One region of the Pseudarthrobacter sp. NPDC059871 genome, then DNA from elsewhere that is predicted to be linked to it. Evidence: riboswitches for the same ligand, from Rfam matches in the RefSeq annotation. Region 1 holds a riboswitch; each other region holds the start of a gene.
What was found. Region 1 has a riboswitch for S-adenosylmethionine ahead of ACFV4R_RS08570 (DUF1737 domain-containing protein). Riboswitches for the same ligand answer to the same signal wherever they lie in the genome.
Positions count from the first base shown of each region.

Region 2: it holds a riboswitch for S-adenosylmethionine, as region 1 does, so the genes downstream of both, ACFV4R_RS03765 (LLM class flavin-dependent oxidoreductase) here and ACFV4R_RS08570 (DUF1737 domain-containing protein) in region 1, are expected to answer to the same signal.
Region 3: it holds a riboswitch for S-adenosylmethionine, as region 1 does, so the genes downstream of both, ACFV4R_RS16885 (homoserine O-acetyltransferase) here and ACFV4R_RS08570 (DUF1737 domain-containing protein) in region 1, are expected to answer to the same signal.

Region 1 is NZ_JBHWJV010000005.1:74,587-81,882, reverse strand. Features, by position in the region: gene ACFV4R_RS08580 (GNAT family N-acetyltransferase) at 1-218, shown strand, start outside; partial or broken gene opgC (OpgC domain-containing protein) at 253-2,732, opposite strand; SAM riboswitch class IV at 2,972-3,086, shown strand; gene ACFV4R_RS08570 (DUF1737 domain-containing protein) at 3,100-3,378, shown strand; gene ACFV4R_RS08565 (rhodanese-like domain-containing protein) at 3,375-3,785, shown strand; gene ACFV4R_RS08560 (O-succinylhomoserine sulfhydrylase) at 3,786-4,994, shown strand; gene ACFV4R_RS08555 (glutamate--cysteine ligase) at 5,090-6,310, opposite strand; gene ACFV4R_RS08550 (UDP-N-acetylglucosamine 1-carboxyvinyltransferase) at 6,377-7,296, opposite strand, start outside.
Region 2 is NZ_JBHWJV010000002.1:214,071-221,366, forward strand. Features, by position in the region: gene ACFV4R_RS03750 (MFS transporter) at 1-361, shown strand, start outside; gene ACFV4R_RS03755 (rhodanese-like domain-containing protein) at 358-738, opposite strand; gene ACFV4R_RS03760 (LLM class flavin-dependent oxidoreductase) at 780-2,024, opposite strand; SAM riboswitch class IV at 2,240-2,348, shown strand; gene ACFV4R_RS03765 (LLM class flavin-dependent oxidoreductase) at 2,384-3,478, shown strand; gene ACFV4R_RS03770 (NtaA/DmoA family FMN-dependent monooxygenase) at 3,490-4,917, shown strand; gene ACFV4R_RS03775 (ABC transporter substrate-binding protein) at 4,914-6,575, shown strand; gene ACFV4R_RS03780 (ABC transporter permease) at 6,572-7,296, shown strand, end outside.
Region 3 is NZ_JBHWJV010000013.1:415-7,710, reverse strand. Features, by position in the region: gene ACFV4R_RS16910 (DMT family transporter) at 42-1,028, opposite strand; gene ACFV4R_RS16905 (RNA-binding S4 domain-containing protein) at 1,061-1,291, shown strand; gene ACFV4R_RS16900 (alpha/beta hydrolase) at 1,386-2,036, opposite strand; gene ACFV4R_RS16895 (SGNH/GDSL hydrolase family protein) at 2,115-2,984, shown strand; gene ACFV4R_RS16890 (hypothetical protein) at 3,086-3,673, shown strand; gene ACFV4R_RS16885 (homoserine O-acetyltransferase) at 3,811-4,926, opposite strand; SAM riboswitch class IV at 4,939-5,053, opposite strand; gene ACFV4R_RS16880 (bifunctional o-acetylhomoserine/o-acetylserine sulfhydrylase) at 5,201-6,523, opposite strand; SAM riboswitch class IV at 6,567-6,682, opposite strand; gene ACFV4R_RS16875 (VOC family protein) at 6,844-7,296, shown strand, end outside.

The sequences.
Region 1 (7,296 bases):
TCGGCACGGCGGCTGTCAGGTTCGCGGCAGGCTACGCGCACAGGGAGCTTGGCCTGCACCGTATCCAGGCCGCCACCCTGCTGCACAACGCGGCGTCGCGGCGCATCCTGGGCCGGGCAGGGTTCCGGGAGATCGGGGTTGCCCCGGAGTACCTGCAGATCGCCGGAACATGGCAGGACCACCTGCTGCACCAGCTCATCCTGCCGCACGGACAGTGACCGTGGGCGGCCACGCCAGGCTCCCGAACAGGTCCTAGGTGGGAATGATCCTGAAGAGGAACTTCGTCCGGACCATCGCCCACAGGAGCCCGAGGACCACGGCATAGGCGGCGGTGTTAAGCAGAACGTTCTCCTGCTGCAGCGCGGGGATGTTGGCCACCACGGCGATCAGCACCACGTGCATGATGAACACGTAGAGGGTGGCGCGCCCCAGGGGAATCAGGAACCATCCCAGCACCCGCTCGATGGGTTTCCAGTACGCCGTCAGGAGCGCGTAGGCAGCCACCACCAGGATCAGCACGTTGAGCAGCCGGCCCGGAGCCAGATAGGTGCGGGCAAACAGTGCGTCGTACATGGCCCGGTACGTCGTGTCCGGAATCAGGGCCAGGCGGACGTCGAAGCCGTTGGCCAGGTAGGGGTTACCCCAGGACAGGAACGCGAAGAGCAGCGCGACGGCGGTGCATGCCGCTACCAGCCACGTCCTCGCAGACAGCCACGCCACGATGGTCCGCCGGTGGTAGCCCGCCACGAGCCCGATGACGAACAGCACCTGCCATACAAGCAGCGGGAACGAATCCTCGAACTGCGACGGCAGGAGCCGAAAGCGCGTGATGGAGCCGACGGCGTAGAGTCCGAGCGTCGCGGCCAGCACCCAGAGGGCCTTCCCGCGGCTGAGCGCGGCGAGGATCAGCGGGCTGACCAGCAGCAGCACCACGTACAGGCCCATGACGTTGAACTGCCAGGGGCCGAACTGCAGCAGGAGGACGGCAGGAAGAATCTGCGGCGGCACCGGGAACTGGAAGAGGGATTCCATCCCCGCGTACAGGTCGTAGGTGCGGCCGGCACCCTGGTGGCCGGCCCCGCCGGTCCCCTGGTCCACGAACGTGGTGAGGGCTTCGGTCCGGAAAATGGGGAGGAGCGAAACCAGGAACACGCCCACCAGGACCACCAGCGCCGTCAGGTACAGCTTGCCGGCCCGGCGGGACGTCAGGTCCAGCACCGTGCCAAAGTCCTCGCGCACCCGGGGGCCGTAGACCATGCCCACCACCAGCCCGGAAAACAGCACGAACAGTTCGGCGCCGCTGACGAACCCCACAGCTTCCTGGGTCAGCAGCTGGAACAGCGACGTCATGCCCAGGTGGTTGACCACCACGAAGACGATGGCCATGCCGCGGAGCAGGTCAACCCGCGAATCCCGCTTGGAGGGATCGGCGTAACCCAGGCGGTAGCGGCGTTCACCCTGCGGGGAACCTGCCACAGTGCCACCAGCAGGAGGATCAGCGCCACGCCCACCGTCCAGGCTGCGGCGCCCGTCAGGGTGTTGGCCCGGACATAGCTGCCGCCGGCGCCTACCTCCGTGACGGGTCCGGTCACCATTGACGAATCCTTCAGCTGCGCGTGGGCAGCCTCCGCCACGGCGGAATTGCCGGTCAGCAGCCAGCTGATGCTTGCCACTCCGGTGTCCCGGGTGCTGGTCCGTTCGTCCCACACCACCAGCGCAGTCTTCTGGAACTGGGCGGACGTGGCGGCTCCCACCACCTGGTCGAACCAGCCGGCCTTGACGTCCACCTCGGAGGCGCCCCCGGAGGAGGGGCTGTAGAACGCGGCGGTCTGCAGTACGAACGGTTTAGCACGCCCGGCCGAATAGTCGTTGTAGAAGTTTTCCCCGCCGGAGGCTGTGAGCATCTCCTGCAGCTCGCCCGGCCGGGGCACCGTGTTCACCGCCGCCCCGCCGGCCGTATCGTCGTGGAAGGCGGTCAGGCCCACCCAGTCCACGGCGTCATCGCCGGGATAGTACGGTTCGTAGGCGCTGTCGGCCCCGTCCCAGGTCCCGTCACCGTTGGTGTCGAGCAACGCGAAGCCCTCACTGCCGGGCGTGGGCGCGTTCCGGCTACGGGCGAAGGGATAGTCCTTGCCAAGGTACGGCTCCCACACCATCAGCGGGCCGCCGTCGGACTTCTTGAAGGCAGCGGACACCGCACGGAAGGCGTTCCGGTACGCGCCGGGCTGCTGGCCCCATTCCACCCAGCTGGCATTCATATCCGGGGCGAAACGAATGAGCACCTGCCCGGTAAAACCGGACGTCAGCCGCCGCACTTCGCCGGCAAAGGAAGCCGCCGCAGCGTCATCTATCTGGTCCAGGGGCACGCTGGGCTTCACGGTGAATATCGCGTGCGAGCCCTGCAGTGACGCCTGCTCCAGGAAGCCCCGGAGGTTGTTCTGCTCCGACGGGCGGTACGGCAGGGCGAGGTCGTGCCCGTAGGCTGCGGGGGAAGCGCCAAGCCGTTCGGCGAAACCGGCAGCGGAATCCTCACCCCATTCCAGCATTGCCCCGAACAGGGGTTTTCCCTCATCCGGGCTGAGGTCAGCCGCGCGGGCGGCACCTGCGGGCAGCACCACGGCACACGCTGCCAGCAGCAGGACGGCAAGGAATGTCCACCCCCTCGACGCGCCCGCGCGGAACGGACTGACCGAAGGCTTGGTGCGTCGTCGCGCGGATGTACGCGTGCTCATGGAACCCCCCGGTGCCGAAGACCTGGTGGGGCGGCGGCCCCACCTGTACTTTATCGGTCGCGGCCTGCCGGGAAAGCATGCAGGAAGCGTTGTAGAACCCGTCCACCTGCGGCAATGCCGTCGTCGGGCGCTTCCGCGAAAGGGCTCCGCACCCCTGTGACCCTGTGTTTCCGGTTCAGTTACGGAAGATGACGACGGCGGCGGTGCGGCTCCCGGCGGCAGGTGTTACGTTTTTGGGGAGTAATGAGTACCGGCACCAAGCCCTGACTGGCCGGTCGGCAACCCTCCTCCCACGGCGGGGTGCCTCAGGTGAATACTCGGCATATCGACCGATTCGAGCTGCAAGCGTGAGAGAAGGAGATCCGTCATGTCTGACGCACCTGTCCCCGAAGAGAAACTGTCCTACCGCCTGATCAGCGGCCCGGACGACCGCGCCTTTTGCGAGCGGATCTCGGCCGCCTTGGCGGAAGGGTATGTGCTGCACGGCAGCCCGGCAGCGACCTTCAACGGCAGCAGCGTCATCGTGGCCCAGGCAGTGGTGCTCCCGGCAGCCATCGCCTCCGCGGATGCCGCCGTCGCCACCGCCGTGGACAGCCTCGAATCCGCTACTGAAGAAACCGAATTCGACGGCGAGGGCCACGCATGAGCTACGCAGGAGACCTGACACCCCAGGAGGCCTGGGCCAAGCTGGAGCAGGGCGCCATCCTGGTGGACGTCCGCACGGAGGGCGAATGGGCGCACATTGGCATCCCGGACACCAAGGCCACGGACAACGATCCCCTGTTCATCCAGTGGACGTTCCCGGGCGGCATTCCCAACCCGGACTTCATTACAGACCTGGAGCAGCAGGGCCCGGAGAACCGCGGCACCGAACTGCTGTTCCTGTGCCGCTCCGGGCAGCGCTCCATCGCGGCGGCCACGGCGGCAACCCAGGCGGGTTTCACCTCCTACAACGTCCTGGAAGGCTTCGAAGGCGAACCGGACCGTTACGGCGAACGCACCGTCAACGGCTGGAAGAACCGCGGCCTGCCCACCAACCTCGGAAAGAACTAAGTGACCTTCAACGAAGACGCCGCCGGCTGGAGCCCTGACACCCAGGCCGTCCGCGGCGGGCTGGACCGCACCAACTTCCAGGAAACGTCCGAAGCGATATTCCTCAACTCCGGGTTCGTATACGAATCCGCTGCCGCTGCCGAGCGCGCCTTCACCGGCGAGGACGAACGCTTCGTCTACTCCCGCTACGGCAACCCCTCGGTGGCCACGTTCCAGGAACGCCTCCGCCTGCTGGAGGGCACCGAGGCATGTTTTGCGACGGCGTCCGGAATGTCCGCCGTCTTCACGGCCCTCGGTGCGCTGCTGGCTGCCGGGGACCGCGTGGTTGCTGCCCGGTCGCTGTTCGGCTCCTGCTTTGTGATCCTGAACGAGATCCTGCCCCGCTGGGGCGTGGAGACAGTCTTCGTCGACGGCCCGGACCTGGAGCAGTGGCGGTCCGCGCTGTCCGAGCCCACCACCGCTGTCTTCTTCGAATCCCCGTCCAACCCCATGCAGGAAATCGTGGACATCGCCGCGGTCAGCGAACTGGCGCACGCGGCGGGTGCCACCGTCGTCGTCGACAACGTGTTCGCCACTCCCCTGCTGCAGCGCTGCGGACAGCTCGGCGCCGACGTGATCGTCTATTCCGGCACGAAGCACATCGATGGCCAGGGCCGGGTTCTCGGCGGTGCCATCCTGGGCACCAAGGAATTCATTGACGGTCCCGTGAAGCAACTGATGCGCCACACCGGGCCCGCCCTGTCCGCGTTCAACGCCTGGGTGCTCACCAAGGGCCTGGAGACCATGGGCCTGCGCGTCAGCCACTCCTCGGCCACCGCCCTGCGGCTCGCCGAATGGCTGGAACAGCAGCCCGCCGTCAGTTGGGTCAAGTACCCGCTCCTGAAGTCACACCCGCAGTATGGGCTCGCCGCCAAGCAGATGAAGGCCGGCGGCACGGTGCTCACGCTTGAACTGGCGCCCTCGGGCGGGCGCTCCGGCAAGGAGGCCGCGTTCGCGCTGCTGGACGCGCTGCGGATCATCGACATTTCCAACAACCTGGGCGATTCCAAGTCCCTCATCACGCACCCGGCCACCACCACGCACCGGGCCATGGGTCCGGAGGGCAGGGCCGCGATCGGCCTGACCGACGGCGTGGTGCGCCTGTCCGTGGGGCTTGAGGACGCCGAGGACCTCATCGGCGACCTGGAACAGGCCCTCAAGCAGATCTAGGGTGATTCCGCTGCGGCGGCGCTGGTCCGGACACGGACGGCGTCGCGGGCGGAAGGCCTGCCGTGTTTTGATGGCGGGCCGCCCGGCAGTGCGGTCTAGGACTGCCGCACCCGCAGCAGTTCGGGAACATTGTCCACTTCCGAAGGATCCAGGGTGTCGCGCATGGTCACCCTGACCGCGTGTTTCACCACTGCGCCGAAGCCGAAGTCCTCGGGCTGGCCTGTCAGTGCCTTCTCCCGCACCTGCCGCTGCTCCGCCGAGCCCGTGCCGCGGGCAATGATGTCCTCCACGCCCTGCCGTGCCAGTGCCAACTCGCCCTGCTCGTCCAGCACCGGGGCGAGGTAATCCACCAGCGACCGGACCACGTCCGCGGCGCGGGCCGGACGGAAGTTGCCAAAGTCCAGCAACTCGCCCGTGAGCCCTGAGTTGCTCGCCTGCCACGATGCCATCCGCAGCAGGACCGTGGGGACCGGAGCCGGGTCCACGCCGTCGCGCCACTCCCTGCTGGCGGACTCCACCAGGGCCCGCACCAGGCAGCCGATCAGTGCGGCGTCGTCGGCGCGCAGGCAGACGTCCGCTACCCGGACCTCTACGGTGGGGTGGTTCCGCGAGAGCCGGGCGTCGAAATACAGCATGCCTTCGTCCAGCATCACGCCGCTGTCCAGGAGCCGCGTCACCACCCTGCGGTACGCGGCATAGGTGCCGTAGACGGCCGCCGGCCCGGACGTTGGCCACCGGTTCCAGGCCTGGGTCCGGTAGCTTTCGAAGCCGGTGGGCTGCCCGTTCCAGAAAGGCGAGTTGGCACTGAGCGCCGTCAGCACCGCCAGCTTGTCCCTGATCCGGTCCAGCACCGCCACGCCCTCATCCGGCGACTCGATATAGGTGTGGACGTGGAAGCCGCAGGTCAACTGCTCCTGGGCGGTCAACCCAAAGCGCTCCAGCATCTGGGCATACCGGGGGTCGGGAGTGGTGTGGCTGGTGGATCGAAGCGGCGAGGTTGCGAGCGCCGCAATCCGGGCATGGTTCTTTTGCGCCGCCTGGTCAGCGAGGGACCGCCCGGCACGGATCTGGTCCAGCAGCGTCCCGTAGTCCAGGCACGGCCGGGTCTGCGTCTCAATCTGCTCAAGCTTCAGCTCGGCGCTCAGGCCCATCCCGTCGTCGTGCGCCTTATCCTTGGCGGCCGGCGCCTGTGGAGGCTGCGGCAAATCATCGGCTGCCACGTGCCGCCCGGACAGGAGCGCGTCAGCAAGGGCGAGCGGTTCGCCGGACTCCGGATCAACAATCAGGAGTTCTTCCTCAACGCCGAAGGTACGCATAGTCACATTCTGCGGCAGAAAAGGGCCAGCTAAAACGACCCGCCCCTTCATGACGAAGCGTGAATATCAGCCCTGGAAGTACTCAATCCTGGCGCCGATGGTGTTCAGCCGCTCGGCCAGGTCCTCGTACCCGCGCTCGATCACGTAGATGTTGCGCAGCTCGGACACGCCGCGTGCCGCGAGCATGGCCAGCAGCAGGCAGGCGGCCGGACGCAGCGCCGGCGGGCAGCCCACTTCGGCGGCGCGCCATTTGGTGGGGCCGTTGATGTAGATCCGGTGGGGGTCCAGGAGCTGAACCTGCGCGCCGAGCCGGTTCAGCTCCGTCAGGTAGATGGCCCGGTTCTCGTACACCCAGTCGTGGATCATCGTCTGGCCCGTGGCGTTGGCTGCGATCACGGCGAAGAACGGCAGGTTGTCGATATTGAGGCCGGGGAACGGCATGGGGTGGATCTTGTCCTCCGGGGCCTTCAGCTCGGAGGGCTTGGTGGTCACGTCCACCAGCCGGGTCCGGCCGTTCCGTGCCACGTATTCGCCGGAGATTTCCAGCTGCTGGCCCATCTGCCCGAGCGTGGCCAGCTCGATCTCCATGAACTCGATGGGCACCCGGCGGACTGTGACCTCGGAGTTCGTCACGATGCCCGCGGTGATCAGGCTCATGGCCTCAATGGGGTCCTCGGACGGGAAGTATTCGATGTCGGCGTTGATGACGGGCTTGCCGGTGATCCTGAGGGTGGTGGTGCCCACGCCTTCGATGGTGACGCCCAGCATCTGCAGGTAGAAGCAGAGGTCCTGCACCATGTAGTTGGGGCTGGCGTTCCGGATGACCGTAGTGCCCTCGCGGTGGGTGGCCGCCATGATGGCGTTTTCCGTGACGGTATCGCCGCGCTCGGTGAGGACGAAGGAACGGTCCCGTGAATCAGCCGACGGCGCCTGGACAGCGTAGAAACCGGCCGTGGCTTCCACGGACAGGCCGAACTGGCGCAGCG
Region 2 (7,296 bases), on a different contig from region 1:
ACTCTGTTCCGCCGCGGCCGCGGGCATGTTCCTCGGCGAGGGTGCCTCCGGCGGGAATGCCCGGGAAGCCTTCCACCAGGGCATCGTGCTGTGCTGCGCGTTGCTGGCCGCCGCCCTGCTGGCCGGAGCGGCGGACGCCGTGCGGATCGCTGTTTCGGCACGGAAAGCCAGGGCCGCCGTCGCACGCTCCGGAAAGGAAAGTACGACGACGGCCCTCACCCCAGTGCCCGGCGCCCCGGTGCCTGCAGCGTCGGTTTCCGGCGAGCCAGGTGCCCGGCCGGCGGCGCCGGTGGGGGCAGGGGCCGGTGTCCGCCGGGCAGGTTCACCGGCCCCGGGAGCCGGGGAACGGACGGACGCTTAGTTGCCGGCGGCGTCGACGGGCCCGGTGGTGGGCACACCGGCGTCGCGCAGGGCGGGGAAACCGCCGTCAACGTGCACGGCGTTGGCGTAACCGAGCCGCTCAAGCTTCCGTGCAACCGGGCCGGAGCCGTTCACGGAGCCGCAGAACACTACGATCTTCTGGTCCGTGCCTTCAACCTGCGCCAGGCGTTCCTCCGACTCGGGGCCGAAATCCTCCTCCACGCGCCCGCGGTCCACCACCAGCGCTCCGGGGATTGCACCGGTGCTGTTGCGTCCGGCATCGCTGCGGACGTCAACCAGCAGTGCACCGCCGGCAATCAGTTGGGCGGCTTCTGCGGCCGTGACGAGTTGCGTGTCTGTTTCGGTTTCAGTGGTCATGATTCTTTCCTTCTCTTGTGCGGATGGTGATGGGACAAACTTCAGGACAGGCCCCACTCGGCGGCCAGCAGTTCGTAGGAGTGCACGCGGTGCCGGTGGCTGTGGGCGATGGTGGTGATCAGCAGTTCCTGGGCGCCCGTGGCGTGCTGCAGGGACCGCAGTTGGTCGGCCACCTGCGCCGGGCCGCCCACGAACCGCGTCTCCACCCGGTCCCGGATGAGGTCCGGAGCCCCCGTTTCGGGTGCGGCTGACAGCGCATCCAGGCGGCCGCCGTCACGGGGCGCAGGGTAGGGAATGGCGCCGTGGCCGGTGCGGATGCTGTGCACCCAGGCGGCGTAACCGGCGCCAAGGGTGCGGGCGGACTCCCCGCCGTCAGCCACCAGGACATCCGCGGAGACGGTGACGTATGGCTCCGCCAGCGCGGCCGACGGCTTGAAATGGGTCCGGTATTCTGCCACCGAATCCAGCACTGTGGCAGGGGAGACGTGGTAGTTCGCCCCAAACGGCAGGCCGAGTTTCCCTGCCAGCCGGGCGCTGGGACCGGCCGTTGAGCCATGGATCCAGAACTGGGGCGTGGTGCCCCGTGCCGGAGTTACCGTGATCTCCTCGCCGTGCCGGGTCCGGTAGCCGCCGGTGAAGAACCCGATCACGTCCTGGACGTCGCTTTCGAAGTTGTCCGCGTCGCCGGGTTCGCGGCCCAGGAGTTCGGCCTGGAGGCGGAATTTCCGCGGGAGGACGGAATTGAAGAGCCGCCGAGCCGCCGGGACCAGGAGCCCGTCCACCACCCGGGCTCCCTCGTCCGGCTGCGCCGCAGCGACCGCGCCCGCGGCGTGCGCGGGGCCGTCCGCATGCGTAGCACCCGCAGCGGAGCCGTGGGCGGCGGCGGGCTCCGGCGTCGTCCGTCCCGCATCCGTTGAATCCGCGGCCGGCGTGCTGGGCTGCCCCGACCGTCCGAACCCCAGGTCCAGCCGGTCCGGGTACAGGGCCGCGAGGGTGCCGATGTTCTCCGCCACCTGCAGCGGCCGGTAGTTGCCCAGGATGGTGGCGGCGGTGCCCACACGGATGGTCCGGGTGGCCGCCGCAACCAGGGCCGAGAGCACGTGCGGGGCGGAACCGGCGACGCCGGGGTTCAGGTGGTGCTCGGCCAGCCAGAAGCGGTGGTAGCCAAGGTCCTCTGCGGCTACAGCAAGGTCAATGCTGTTGCGCAGCGCGTCGCCGGCCGACTGCCCGGCAGGGACTGGACTGAGATCGAGTACTGACAGGGGGACGGGGGAAGCGGTAGGCATGGCATGACCCTACGAGCCGGCCCACCCTGTCCCAAGCGGCCCTGTCACCGGGCTCAACCGGGGGAAACAGGCCGTCACGGAGCCCGTTTCCGATGCTGGGCAAAAGTGCAAAGATGACGCCAAAAGCCGCTGTTTGACGCGGGATTTCCTGCGTTGACGCCGCGCGACAACCGCGTTTGTCAACGCATTGGGCCGGCTCCTACATTCAAGCCATAGGTCAAGAGTCAGCACGCCAAGGACCGGCTGGTGCTGCGGCAACCCTCAGGCATTTTGTGGCGGGGTGCTCCGGAAACAGACCTGGCCGCACCGCGGCAAGTGAATGTCGTCCCGGCCGCGCTGCGGCCCTGAAGAAGGAAACCATGGCTTCAACACCTGTCCCTGAACTGCGCTCCAAAATCGTTGCGCTCGAGCTCGACGGCGACGGCGCCCACCCGGCCGCGTGGCGCCGCGCGTCCCACCTTCCCGGCGCCCTCCTGGGCGGCGGCCGGATCCGGGAAACCGCCCAGGCCGCGGATATCGCAGGCTTCCACCTGGCCACCTTCCGCGATTCCCGCGTCCTGGATGCCGGCAGCACCGGCATCGCCGGCCGGATCGACGCCGTGCAGCGTGCGGCCTTCGCGGCCCCGCTGACCCGGTCCCTTGGACTGGTCCCCGAGGCGGGAACGCTGTTTACCGAGCCGTTCCATGTGGCCACGCAGCTGGCCAGCCTGGACTATTCCTCCCACGGCCGGGCCGGCTGGCTGGTCAGCGCCGCCAACGAACCCGCCGAGGCACGGTCCGTGGGCCGCCAGGCACTCGCCGAAGCCGATGTCCTGGCCGAGGCAGCAGACGTGGTGGAGGCCGGCCGCCGGCTCTGGGATTCCTGGGAGGACGGCGCTGTCATCCGGGACGCAGCCACCGGCCGTTACCTGGACCGGGACAAGCTCCACTACGCCGACTTCGACGGTGACAGATTCTCCGTGAAGGGCCCGTCCATCATTCCCCGGCCGCTGCAGGGGCAGCTGGTGGTCTTCGCACCGGCGGACCTGATCCCTGCCGTCGAAGCGGACGTGGCGCTCGCCGCCGCCGGTTCGGTGGACGGACTGGCAGCCGCGGCGGTGGCTGCAGCAGCGGCCGGAACCCCGCGCACCCTGGTGGAGCTCGACGTCGTCCTCGACTCCCGCGGCCAGTCCGCGGCGGAGCGCCTCGCGGAGCTTGATGCGTACGAACCCTGGCAGGGCGGCGCCCGGTACGCCGGCAATGCGGCAGGGCTCGTCGAGCTGCTGGTTGAACTCTTCCGCGCAGCAGACGGGGTCCGGCTCCACCCGGCCGTCCTGGACATCGACCTGCCCGAACTCGCCGCCCAGGTCCTGCCGGAACTGCACCGCGCCGGTGTGGCCGCGCCGCGCACCGGAACCACCCTGCGCGAAACCTTCGGCCTTCCCCGCCCCGCCAACCGCTACGCCGCGGCCTGAAAGAGAGCATCATGAGCACGCACCACCGCACCGCCGGCAACGGCCAGATCCAGTTTGGCGTCTTCTTCCAGGGCGTCAACCACACCACCGTCTGGAAGACCCCGGAGAGCGGTTCCCAAACCGACTTCGAATCCTTCCGCCGGGTGGCCCAGACGGCGGAGCGCGGCCTTTTCACCGCGTTCTTCCTCGGTGAGGGACTCCGCCTGCGCGAGCACCTGGGCCGGATCCACGACCTCGATGTCGCCGGCCGCCCCGATGCCCAGACGGCCCTCGCGGCCCTGGCCGCCGTCACCACCAACATCGGCCTGGTGGCCACCCAGAACACCACCTACAACGACCCCGCAGACCTGGCGCACCGCCTGGCCAGCCTGGACCTGCTCTCTGGCGGGCGGGCGGCCTGGAATATCGTCACCACGGACAACGCCTGGACCGGTGCCAACTTCCGGCGCGGCGGGTTCCTCAAGCACGAGGACCGCTATATCCGGGCCGAGGCCTTCGTCCAGACGGCCAAAGCGATCTGGGATTCCTGGGCCGACGGCGCAATCGCCGGGTCCCGGGATGCCGGGCGCTGGCTCGAGGAAGGCAGCATCACTCCGGTCCGGCGCACGGACGCAAGTTTCGACGTCGAGATCACCGGCCGCCTGCCGCGCTCCTCCCAGCACCACCCGGTTCTCTTCCAGGCCGGCGACTCGCCGGACGGGCGGGACTTCGCCGTCCGGAACGCCGACGTGATCTTCTCCCGGCATGCCGAGCTTGAGGATGCCAAGAGGTTCCGCGAGGACATCGTGGCGCGCACCCTTAAGGCCGGCCGCCCCGCGGACGACGTCAAGATCTTCCCCGGCCAGGAGTTCATCCTCGGCGCCACCGAGGCCGAGGCCGAGGAGAAGCACCAGTGGGTCCGCGAACAGCAGGTGGGCCCGGAGACCGCCATCGCGTACCTGGAGCAGTTCTGGGGCCGGACCCTCACCGGGTACGACCCCGACGGGCCGCTTCCCGAAACGGACCCCATTGTGGACGTCACCAACCCCACCCGCGGCAACGCCTTCCACGGCGCAAGCGCCAAGGAACTCGCAGCCCAGTGGCGCGCCGAGGCCAAGGACAAGGGCCAGTCCATCCGCCAGTTCGTCGCCGCGCGGTCCCGGCTCAACGGCCGTGGCCTGGTGGGATCCTACGACGGCATCGCCGACAAGCTCGCCGAATATGCCCACACCGGAGCCGTGGACGGCTTCAACATCACCCCCTGGATTGTTCCCGGTGGGCTGGACGACATCGTCAACGAACTGGTCCCGCGCCTGCAGGACCGCGGCGTGTACCGCACCGAATACGAAGGCACCAACCTCCGCGAAAACCTGGGCCTCCGCGCCCCACTGACCCGCCGCGCATCCCTGCACTCCGGCCGTAACGGCGCCGGCCTGACCGAAAGCGAAAACGTCGCATGACCCGCCCCAACCAGCCCCGCAGCAACCAGCCCCGCACCCTGCCCGCCGGTCCCTTTCGCCGGCCGACCGCCGTCGTCGGCCTTCTTGGAACCGCAGCGCTGCTGCTCTCGGCCTGCGGCGGCGGGGCCGACGCCGGCACGCAGCAAAGCGCCGACGCCACCCCGGTGTCCGGCGGGAACCTGAACTTTGCCCTGTCCGTGGACCGCGGCTGCATTGATCCGCAGCAGGTGGGCAACAACGATGCCATCGCGATCGCCCGGCAGACCGTGGCGTCACTGACCTCGCAGGACCCGAAGTCCGGCGAAATCGTGCCCTGGCTGGCAGAGAAATTCGAATCCAACGCCGATGCCACCAGCTTCACCTTTACGCTCCGGACCGGCGCCACCTTCGCGGACGGCACGGCCATTGACGCTGCATCCGTGAAGACCAACTTCGAAGCGATCAAGGCACTGGGGGCCAAGGCGAGCCTGGGTTCCACGTACCTTAGCGACGTCAGCGCCATCACCGTCAAGGACCCGCAGACCGTTGTGGTGGACTTCAGCAAGCCCAACGCCCAGTTCCTGCAGGCCACCTCCACCTTCACGCTGGGCCTGCTTTCGCCGTCGTCAGCGTCCCTGTCCGAGGCGGACCGCTGCGCCGGGAAGTTCTCCGGCTCCGGCCCGTTCAGCGTCAAGAGCTACACGGTGGACAAGGAAGCGGTGCTGGAACGCCGCGCCGGCTACAGCTGGCCGGCCGCTACCAACACCAACACGGGCGAGGCCTACCTGGATACGGTCACGTTCAAGATCATCCCCGAGGCCGGCAACCGCACCGGCAGCCTGCAGTCCGGCCAGATCGACGCGACGGCGGCCATCTCCGCGGCGGACATCACCCTCTTCAACGGCAATGGCTTCTGGAACGAAACCCGGGCCAACCCCGGCGTCGTCTACAACCTGTACCCGAACGAGTCCACGCCCAAGCTCAAGGAAACAGCTGTCCGCCAGGCGATCTCCAAGGCCATCAACCGCGAGGAAATCACCACCACGCTGCTGACCGAAAAGGACCAGCCCGCCAAGGGCGTGCTGTCCCACACCACCCCGTACTTCAAGGACTTCAGCGGGCTGCTGGGCCATGATCCCGACGGCGCGAAGAAGCTTCTGGAGGACGCCGGCTGGAAGGAAGGGGCGGACGGGGTCCGGGAAAAGAACGGCGAGAAGCTCGCCTTCAAGGTCACCTACTGGCAGTCGCCCAAGGAAGTCCTGGAACTGGTCCAGCAGCAGCTTAAGGCCGTGGGCGTGGACCTGCAGCTGAAGTTCACCACCATCGCCGACGTCACCGCCGCGCAGGCCACCAAGGATTACGACTTCTCCTACGGCAACCTGACCCGCAGCGACCCGGACGTGCTGCGCACCGTCTTCGCTTCCACCACTGCCCGCGGCGGCAGCAACCTGCGCGAGAAGCTTCCTGTGGACGACACCCTGGGCGAGCAGGCAGCCGCACTGGACAAGGACGCCCGCCAGAAACTGGTGGACCAGGGGCAGGAAACCCTGATCAAGGACGCCCACTCCATCCCCATCTATGAACTGTCCACCACCATTTCCGCCAACGAAAAGGTCCACGGCCTGGCGTTTGAAGCCTCCAGCCGCCTGGACTTCTACGACGCCTGGCTGTCCCAGTGATCCGCTACGTCGGACGGCGGCTGCTGCAGGGGGCGTTCGTCCTCTGGGCCGCGTACACCGTGTCCTTCCTGATCCTCTACCTCCTTCCCGGGGACGCCGTGAGCATCATGGCCAGCGGGGACGAACAGAACTCGGTGGACCCGGCGCTGGTAGCCAAGCTGCGCAGCGAGTACGGGCTGGACCGGCCGCTGCACGAGCAGTACGTGATAGCGCTGTTCAAGGCCCTGCAGCTGGACTTCGGGGTGTCCATCAAGAACGGTGTGGCCGCCACCCAGGCAGTGGGGGAAGTCCTGCCCGAAACCATCAAGCTCGCGGCGGCCGGGTTTGCGCTGGCCGTGCTGCTGGGCAGTGCACTGGCTATCGCGGCCTCGTTCAGCCGCAACCGCTGGGTCCGCCAGCTGGTGGCCTCGCTGCCGCCGCTGGGCATCGCGGTGCCGACGTTCTGGATCGGGCTGCTGCTCCTGCAGTTCTTTTCCTTCCGGCTCCGGCTGTTCCCTGCACTGGGGAACGACGGCGCCCAGAGCCTGGTGCTTCCCGCGCTGACCCTGGCGATCCCCACCTCGGCGGTGATTGCCCAGCTGCTGATCCGCAGCCTGCACCAGACCCTCGGTGAACCGTACATTGAGCAGATCCGGGCCAAGGGCGCCAGCGACGCGCTGATCCACTTCGGGCACGCCCTGCGCAACGCGGCCATTCCCACCCTGACCATGCTGGGCATCCT
Region 3 (7,296 bases), on a different contig from region 1:
CCCTGGCGGGCGGATGAAGGGATGCGTGAAAGCTGCGTTTCCTAGCCTACCGGCCGCCGTCCGCGGAGCGCGCCCCGCGGCCACGGCAGTGTTGCCAGGATGATGGCCGCCAGGGTCAGGATGGTGCCCAGGACGGTGGGAAGGGCCACCACGCTGCCCGGTGCCGGCACGAAGATGTCCAGGGCCAGCGAACCCATCAGCTGCCCGGCGATCATGCCCAGCCCGGTGACCAGGACGCCGAGGGTCCGGACCAGGAGGGCGCCCAGGCCGATGAACACGCATCCCATGGGTCCGCCCAGGTAGTACCACCACTCCGCGGGCAGCGGGTTTGCGGGTCCCGCCACCACCACCTTGATGGCCAGCACCGTCCACAGGACCAGGCAGCCGGCGATGAAGTTGACCAGCGTGGCGGCGATCGGGGTGCCGTAGTGAACGGTTGCGGTGCCGTTCATCGCCTGCTGGAAACTCATCAGGAAGCCCGCTGCCACGGGCAGCAGGAGGGGCAGCAGCAGCGCGGCAGCCCCGCCGGAGCCGGATGTGGCGAAGCGCGGTGATACGGCCCAGGCGACGGCGGCGATGGTGAGGATGCAGCCGACAATCCGGATGCCGGTGACGGATTTCTTGCCCGCGGGGCCCAGGCCCAGCCGGTCCACCAGCAGGCCGCTGACCGTCTGTCCCGTCACGGTGGCGACCGTGAAGAGCGCCACGCCCAGGATGCCGACAGTGAAGGTCTGGGCAAACACGAACAGCGCGCCGATGCCGCCGGCCAGGACATAGGCGGGCGGGAACGCCCGGCTGCGGACGGCGGGAATGATCCGGGCAAGGCCGGCCCGGCCACGCGGCAGCAGCAGCGAGATGAGGATCATGACCAGCAGCCCTGTGCTGAAGCTCACCACCGCGGCGCTGATGCCGTCGTCCAGCCGGGCACCCAGGGCGCCGTTGATCCGGCCCTGGACGGGAATGGCAAGGCCTGCGCCCACCGCCAGCGGCAGGCCTGCGAGTACGGGCAGGCGGGAGGTGGAGGTCATTGGATCCACCTTACGTCAGGCATTATTGCTCTATGAGCATCCCCGTTGACGACGTCCCCATCCGCGACTCCATGATCCGGCTGGGCCAGCTGCTGAAGCTTGCCAACCTTGTGGAGGACGGCGTGGAAGCGGCGGAGCTGATCAAGAACGGGCTGGTGAAGGTCAACGGCGAAATTGACGACCGCCGAGGCCGCCAGCTGCACAACGGCGACACCGTCACCGTGAACGGCCAGACCGTGCGGGTGGTCGCGCCGGAGGCCTAAGACCCCCGGCGCCCTGTGTGCTGTACTCCGCCTGCTGTACCCCGCCGGCGGAAAAAGGGCGTGGCTCCCGGGCCGCCGCCCGTCGTCGTACGCCCTATTTCTTCAGGACCTCGTGGGTGAGGAATTCGCCCACGTGGCCAATTTCCTGCTGGTTGATGCCGTGCCACATTCCTGTGTAGAGCACCTTGGTGAGCTTGACGTGCTTGCGCACCCAGCCCATGGTGTAGTCGATCTTGTCCTCGGTGATCACAGGGTCCTGCTGGTCCCGGCCCCAGAACATGGGCACGGTGCCGTCCAGCTCGGCATCCTTGAACGTGGGGTCGTCGCCGGCGTCCACCACGAACCCTGAAAGTCCGACGACGGCTGCGAAGTCCGCGGGCCGCTGCCGCAGGAGGGTGGTGGCCATGGCCATGCCCATGGAGAAGCCGAGCAGGGACACCGAGGGGTGCCCTTCCCTGATGGTGTCGATCCAGTCCAGGACGTACGCCGAGGCCTTCTTGACCCGGTCCAGCGAATAGTCGATCGAGGCCGTCAGCGGGAACCAGGTAAAGCCCGGGCCCGTGGCGATCGGGGCACGGACGGAGGCGACCGCGAACCCGCCGGGCAGGAGATCCGCGAGGCTCAGCAGGTCCTGCTCGTTGGCGCCGTATCCGTGCAGGAGCACCAGCAGGGGTTTACCGTCCCGCTCGCCTTCAGGGTGCGACCACAGGACGACGGGGGCAGGAAATACTTCGGCTTCAGTCATGGTTTCCATTCTTACAGTTACCCGAAAGTAACAACCTACGTTCGCGTAGGCAGCGAGGCGGAAGGCAGGATAGGACCCGTGACTGACGCAAGCCCCCTCCACAGCCCCATCACGGACACCGGCTCCCACCCCTGGACCCGGTACGTGGCCATGGGCGACTCCTTTACCGAGGGCATCGGCGATCCCGAACCCTCAAGTCCCGGCGGCTACCGTGGCTGGGCCGACCGCGTGGCCGAAGAACTGGGCCGGACGCTGCCCGACTTCGCCTACGCCAACCTGGCCGTCCGCGGCCGGTTGCTCCAGCAGATCGTCGACCAGCAACTCGCCCCGGCGCTGGCGCTCAAGCCCGACCTGGTGACGCTCTCCGCAGGCGGCAACGACCTGATCCGCCCCGGCGGAGACCCCGACGCCCTGGCCGAAAAGCTGGATTCCGTGGTGCAGATCCTGTCCATGGGCGGAGCCACCGTGGTGCTGTTCAACGGTCCCGACACCGGATCCTCGGTGCTGGGAAGGATCCGCAGCAAGGTGGCCATCTACAACGAGAACCTGCGGACCGTCGCGGCACGGCACGACGCCGTGATTGCGGACATGTGGTCCCTGCGGCAGCTCAGCGACCCCCAGATGTGGGACCAGGACCGCCTCCACTTCTCTCCGCTGGGCCACCACACCATCGCAGCAATGGTGCTCGAGTCCCTGAACGTGAAGCACACGCTCGAACCCCGCCACCCCAAACCACTGCCGCCGAGCACCTGGCGAGAGGCCCGCAGCGGTGACCTCGTCTGGGCCCGCGAGTACTTTGTGCCGTGGGTGCTGCGGCGGCTGCGCCACCAGTCCTCGGGCGACGGCATCACGGCCAAGCGTCCGACGCCGGGTCCGGCCTTTGGGCCGGGCGTTCCCCTGGGTTCGGGGGAAGGTCCGCTTGGGACGGCCGACGCAGTGCGGCGCTGAGCTGGTCTGGTCTGGTCTGGGGCAGCGTGCCGGTGACCGCCGGAACGGCATGCGGCCCGTGACCGTTAAGCTGGAAAGACCCACTCGAGAGGCGCAGCACCGTGAGTAACCTGTTTTTCTGGATCATCATCCTGTCATTCGTGATCCCGATGGCCATGCGCATGTACCGGAAATCGGTGGCCAAGCGGAACCACGACCAGAGCTTTCCCGGCCGGTACCCCGAGCAGTTCCCCGGCGCCGGCCAATATCCCGGCAGCCAGAACCCGGGCGGCCAGTTCCCCGGGTCGGCCGGGCCGCAGAGCAGGCAGCCGCGCGATGGCTACACCCAGCAGGACTACTACTCGGGCGGTTTCCGGCAGATCGGGCAGCAGGCACCGAACGTTCCACAGCCCGGGCCCTACCAGTACGGCCAGCCGCCGGTCCCTGGCCAGGGCGGGCAGCCTTTCGGCCAGCCGCCGTACGGGGAGCAGCAGTTCAACCAGGCTCCCTACAACCAGCCCCAGCCCGGCCAGCAGCAGCCCGGGTACCCCGCGCCGGAACAGCCGGCAGCGCCCGCCACTCCCCCGCCGCCGTCGGCCCCGCAGGGATTCCGGGCCCGGAAACTCGCGGAACTGGACCAGAAGTACAGCAACGGCGATATGTCGATGGAGGACTACATGGCCCGCCGCAGCGAAATCATGAACGGCTAGCCTGGGCCGCAGAAACCCTTAGGGGCCCCGGGCGTCGTCACGTTCTGGAGATCATCGATCAGAGGCTTGTTCGCGCAACCCGGCCCTTGAGAGTTCGGATCCGCGGACAAGCCTCTGTTTCTGTGCAGGCCGTGCTGCTAGGCCAGGAACTCCGACCGGAGCTGGGCTCCCAGCTGGCCGATTTCGGTCAGGAAGCCGTCGTGGCCGATAGGCGCCTGGATGAGGTGGACCTCAACGTCGCCGGGAAGGGCCTGGGCCAACTCGTAAGACTGGGACGGGAAGTAGAGCCGGTCCGATTCCACGGCTGCCACGAAAAACCGGGCACTGGTCCGGGCGAGGGTAGCGGCCAGGCTTCCCCGGCCGCGGCAGACGTCGTGGCTCATGAGCGCCTCGGTGAGGGCGATGTAGCTGTTCGCGTCGAAGCGCCGGACGAGCTTGCTGCCCTGGTGGTCCAGGTAGCTCTCCACCTGGTACCGGCCCCTGCCGGCGAGGACTCCGCCCTGCAGGGGCGACTCCGAAGCCTGGGCTTCCCGGCCGAAGCGGTGCTCCAGCTCGGCGGCCGACCTGTAGGTGATGTGGGCAATGCGGCGGGCGAGCGCCAGGCCGTCCTCGGGGCAGGGACCGCCGTAGTAGTCGCCGTCGTTGAAGTTCGGGTCCTGGCGGATGGCCAGGGTCTGGGCCTGGGCGAACGCGATCTGTTCGGCCGTGCTGGCCGCTCCCACCGCGATGACGGCGCAGCGCTGCACCCGTTCGGGGAAAGTGACGGCCCATTCCAGCGCCCGGGCGCCGCCCATGGAGCCGCCCAGCACCGCGTACCAGCTGCTGATGCCCAGCTGGTCCGCCAGGCGGGCTTCAGCTTCCGTGCTGTCCCGGAGCGTCACCAGGGGGAACCGGGAGCCCCACGGCTTGCCGTCGGGGCCGGGCGATGACGGCCCGGTGGAGCCGTAACAGCCGCCCACAATGTTGATGGAGACCACAAAGAAGCGGTCCGTATCCACGGGGGCGCCGGGTCCGGCAAGGTGCTCCCACCAGCCTTCCTCATCGGTGTCCCCGCGGGTCACGTGCGTGCTGCCGGTCAGGGCGTGCTCCACCAGGATGGCGTTGCTGCCATCGGCGTTCAGCGTCCCCCACGTTTCGTACGCCAGGGTGACGTCGGGCAGGAATCCGCCGCCCTCGAGCTGCAGCCCCCCGATGGAGGCATAGCGGACAATTCCGTGTTCGGGTGCGGTTGTACGGGCGACGGTAACCGTCATGGCAAGACCTCTTCTACGCGCTTGCCCGCCGTCGTTTACCGGCAGGCCAGGTCTTCACCCGGGGCACCCCGCCGCGGAAGGAGGGTTGCCGGCCAGCAAGCCGGGGCTGTCACTGGCACTCATGACCTGGTTCGAGTGTACGAAACACCCCCCGCTGATGGCCAAGCATGTGACTGGTTGTGACTTGCCGGTCCGCGCTGCTTTTCCCCGACGGCAGCCCGGCGGAAGGGAGGCCGGCCGCCTGGCCGGCCTCCCGCCGTCGTACGTCTTCGGCTTAGCCGGCCGCTCCCTTGGCGGCGCGGAAGCCCGCCTTAAGGTCTGCCAGGATGTCATCGATGTGCTCGATGCCCACGGACAGCCGCACCAGGCCAGGCGTGACGCCGGCAACCGCCTGCTGTTCCGGGGTCAGCTGGCTGTGGGTGGTGGAGGCAGGGTGGATCACCAGGGAACGGACGTCGCCGATGTTGGCAACGTGGGAGTGCAGTTCCAGGGCATCGACGAACCGCTGCCCCGCTTCGGCTCCTCCGGCAAGGTTGAAGGCGACGACGGCGCCCGTCCCCTTGGGCCCGTACTTGCGGCCGCGCTCGTACCAGGGGCTGGACGGCAGGCCCGCGTAGGCAACCGATTCAACGTCGTCCCGGCCTTCCAGCCACTGGGCCACTTCGGTGGCGTTGGCCACATGGCGTTCCACGCGCAGGCTCAGCGTTTCCAGGCCCTGGGCAATCAGGAACGCGTTGAACGGCGAAACGGCCGAGCCGAGGTCGCGAAGGAGCTGGACCCGCGCCTTGAGGATGTAGGACAGGTTTGCGCCGAGGAGGCCGTTTTCCCCGAGGTCCCTGCCATAGACCAATCCGTTGTAGGTGGGGTCCGGGGTGTTGAAACCCGGGAACCGATCCGGGTCCTTGCTGAAGTCGAATTTGCCCGAATCCACGATGACGCCGGCGATCGCCGCTCCGTGCCCGCCGAGATACTTGGTGGCGGAGTGGACCACGATGTCGGCTCCCCATTCCAGGGGACGGATCAGGTATGGCGTGGAAAGGGTGTTGTCCACGATCAGGGGCACACCGGCCTGGTGCGCCACCCCGGAAATGCCTTCGATGTCCAGGACGTCCTGGCGCGGGTTGGAGACCACCTCGCCGAAGAACAGCTTGGTGTTGGGCTGCACGGCGTCCCGCCACTGGTCCAGGTTGTCCGGGTCCGCCACGAACGTCACGGTGATGCCGAACTTCTTCAGCGTGTGGGCGAACAGGTTGTAGGTTCCGCCGTACAGGCTGGGGCTGGCCACGATGTGGTCGCCCGCCTCTGCGATGTTCAGGATGGCGAAGGTCTCCGCGGCCTGGCCGGAGCTGAGCAGCAAGGCACCGAGTCCCCCTTCGAGGCTGGCGATGCGCTGCTCAACGGCCTCCTGCGTGGGGTTGCCGATGCGGGTGTAGATGGGGGCCAGTTCCGCCAGGGCGAACCGGTTGGCCGCACTCTCGGCGCTGGGGAAGACAAACGAGGTGGTCTGGTAGATGGGCAGTGCCCGGGCGCCGGTAACGCCGTCGGGCTCCTGGCCGGCGTGGATCTGGCGGGTTTCGAAGGACCAACCGTTGGACATTCAAGGCTCCTTTGACATGGGCCCGGCATGCTGAGAGCACCGCGGGCCGCGCTTGCCGCCCGGCCGTTGCCGGACAACCAGGTCCTCACCCGGGGCACCCCACCGCGGATGGAGGGTTGCCGGCCAGCGAGCCGGGGCTTGGCGCTGGCACTCATGACCTGCGCCCAGTGTAGGAACACCTTGGCGGCGGCGGACAGGATTGTGACGAACATGGTCCTGCACGCCAGTTCCGGGCTGAAAACTGAACCCTGCTGAAATGGAAAATTCGAGTAAGGCAAGCCTAAGCTGAGAGCCCGATCACAAAGTGCCAAGATGATGGCATGCGCATGGATCACGTCTCTTACGCCTGTGAACACGATGGCCTCGCGGCCACAACCGAACGAATTGCATCTGCCCTCGGCGTTGAGGCAGTGAAAGGCGGGGTACATCCCCGGTTCGGTACCCGGAATATGATCATCCCGCTCGCGGGCCACAAGTACCTCGAAGTCGTTGAGGTCCTGGACCACCCCGCCTCTGACAAGGCCCCCTTCGGTCAGGCCGTACGGGCCCGTTCGGCGGCGGGCGGCGGCTGGATGGGCTGGTGCGTCGAAGTGGACGACCTCGCCCCCTTCGAGGAGCGCCTCGGGCGCTCGGCCGTCAACGGCAACCGCAAGTTCCCGGACGGCCGGGAGCTCGTATGGAAGCAGATCGGCATCCTGGGACTCATCGCCGACCCCCAGGTTCCCTACATGCTCAAATGGGAAGGCGACCCGTCGCTACACCCGTCCAACGCC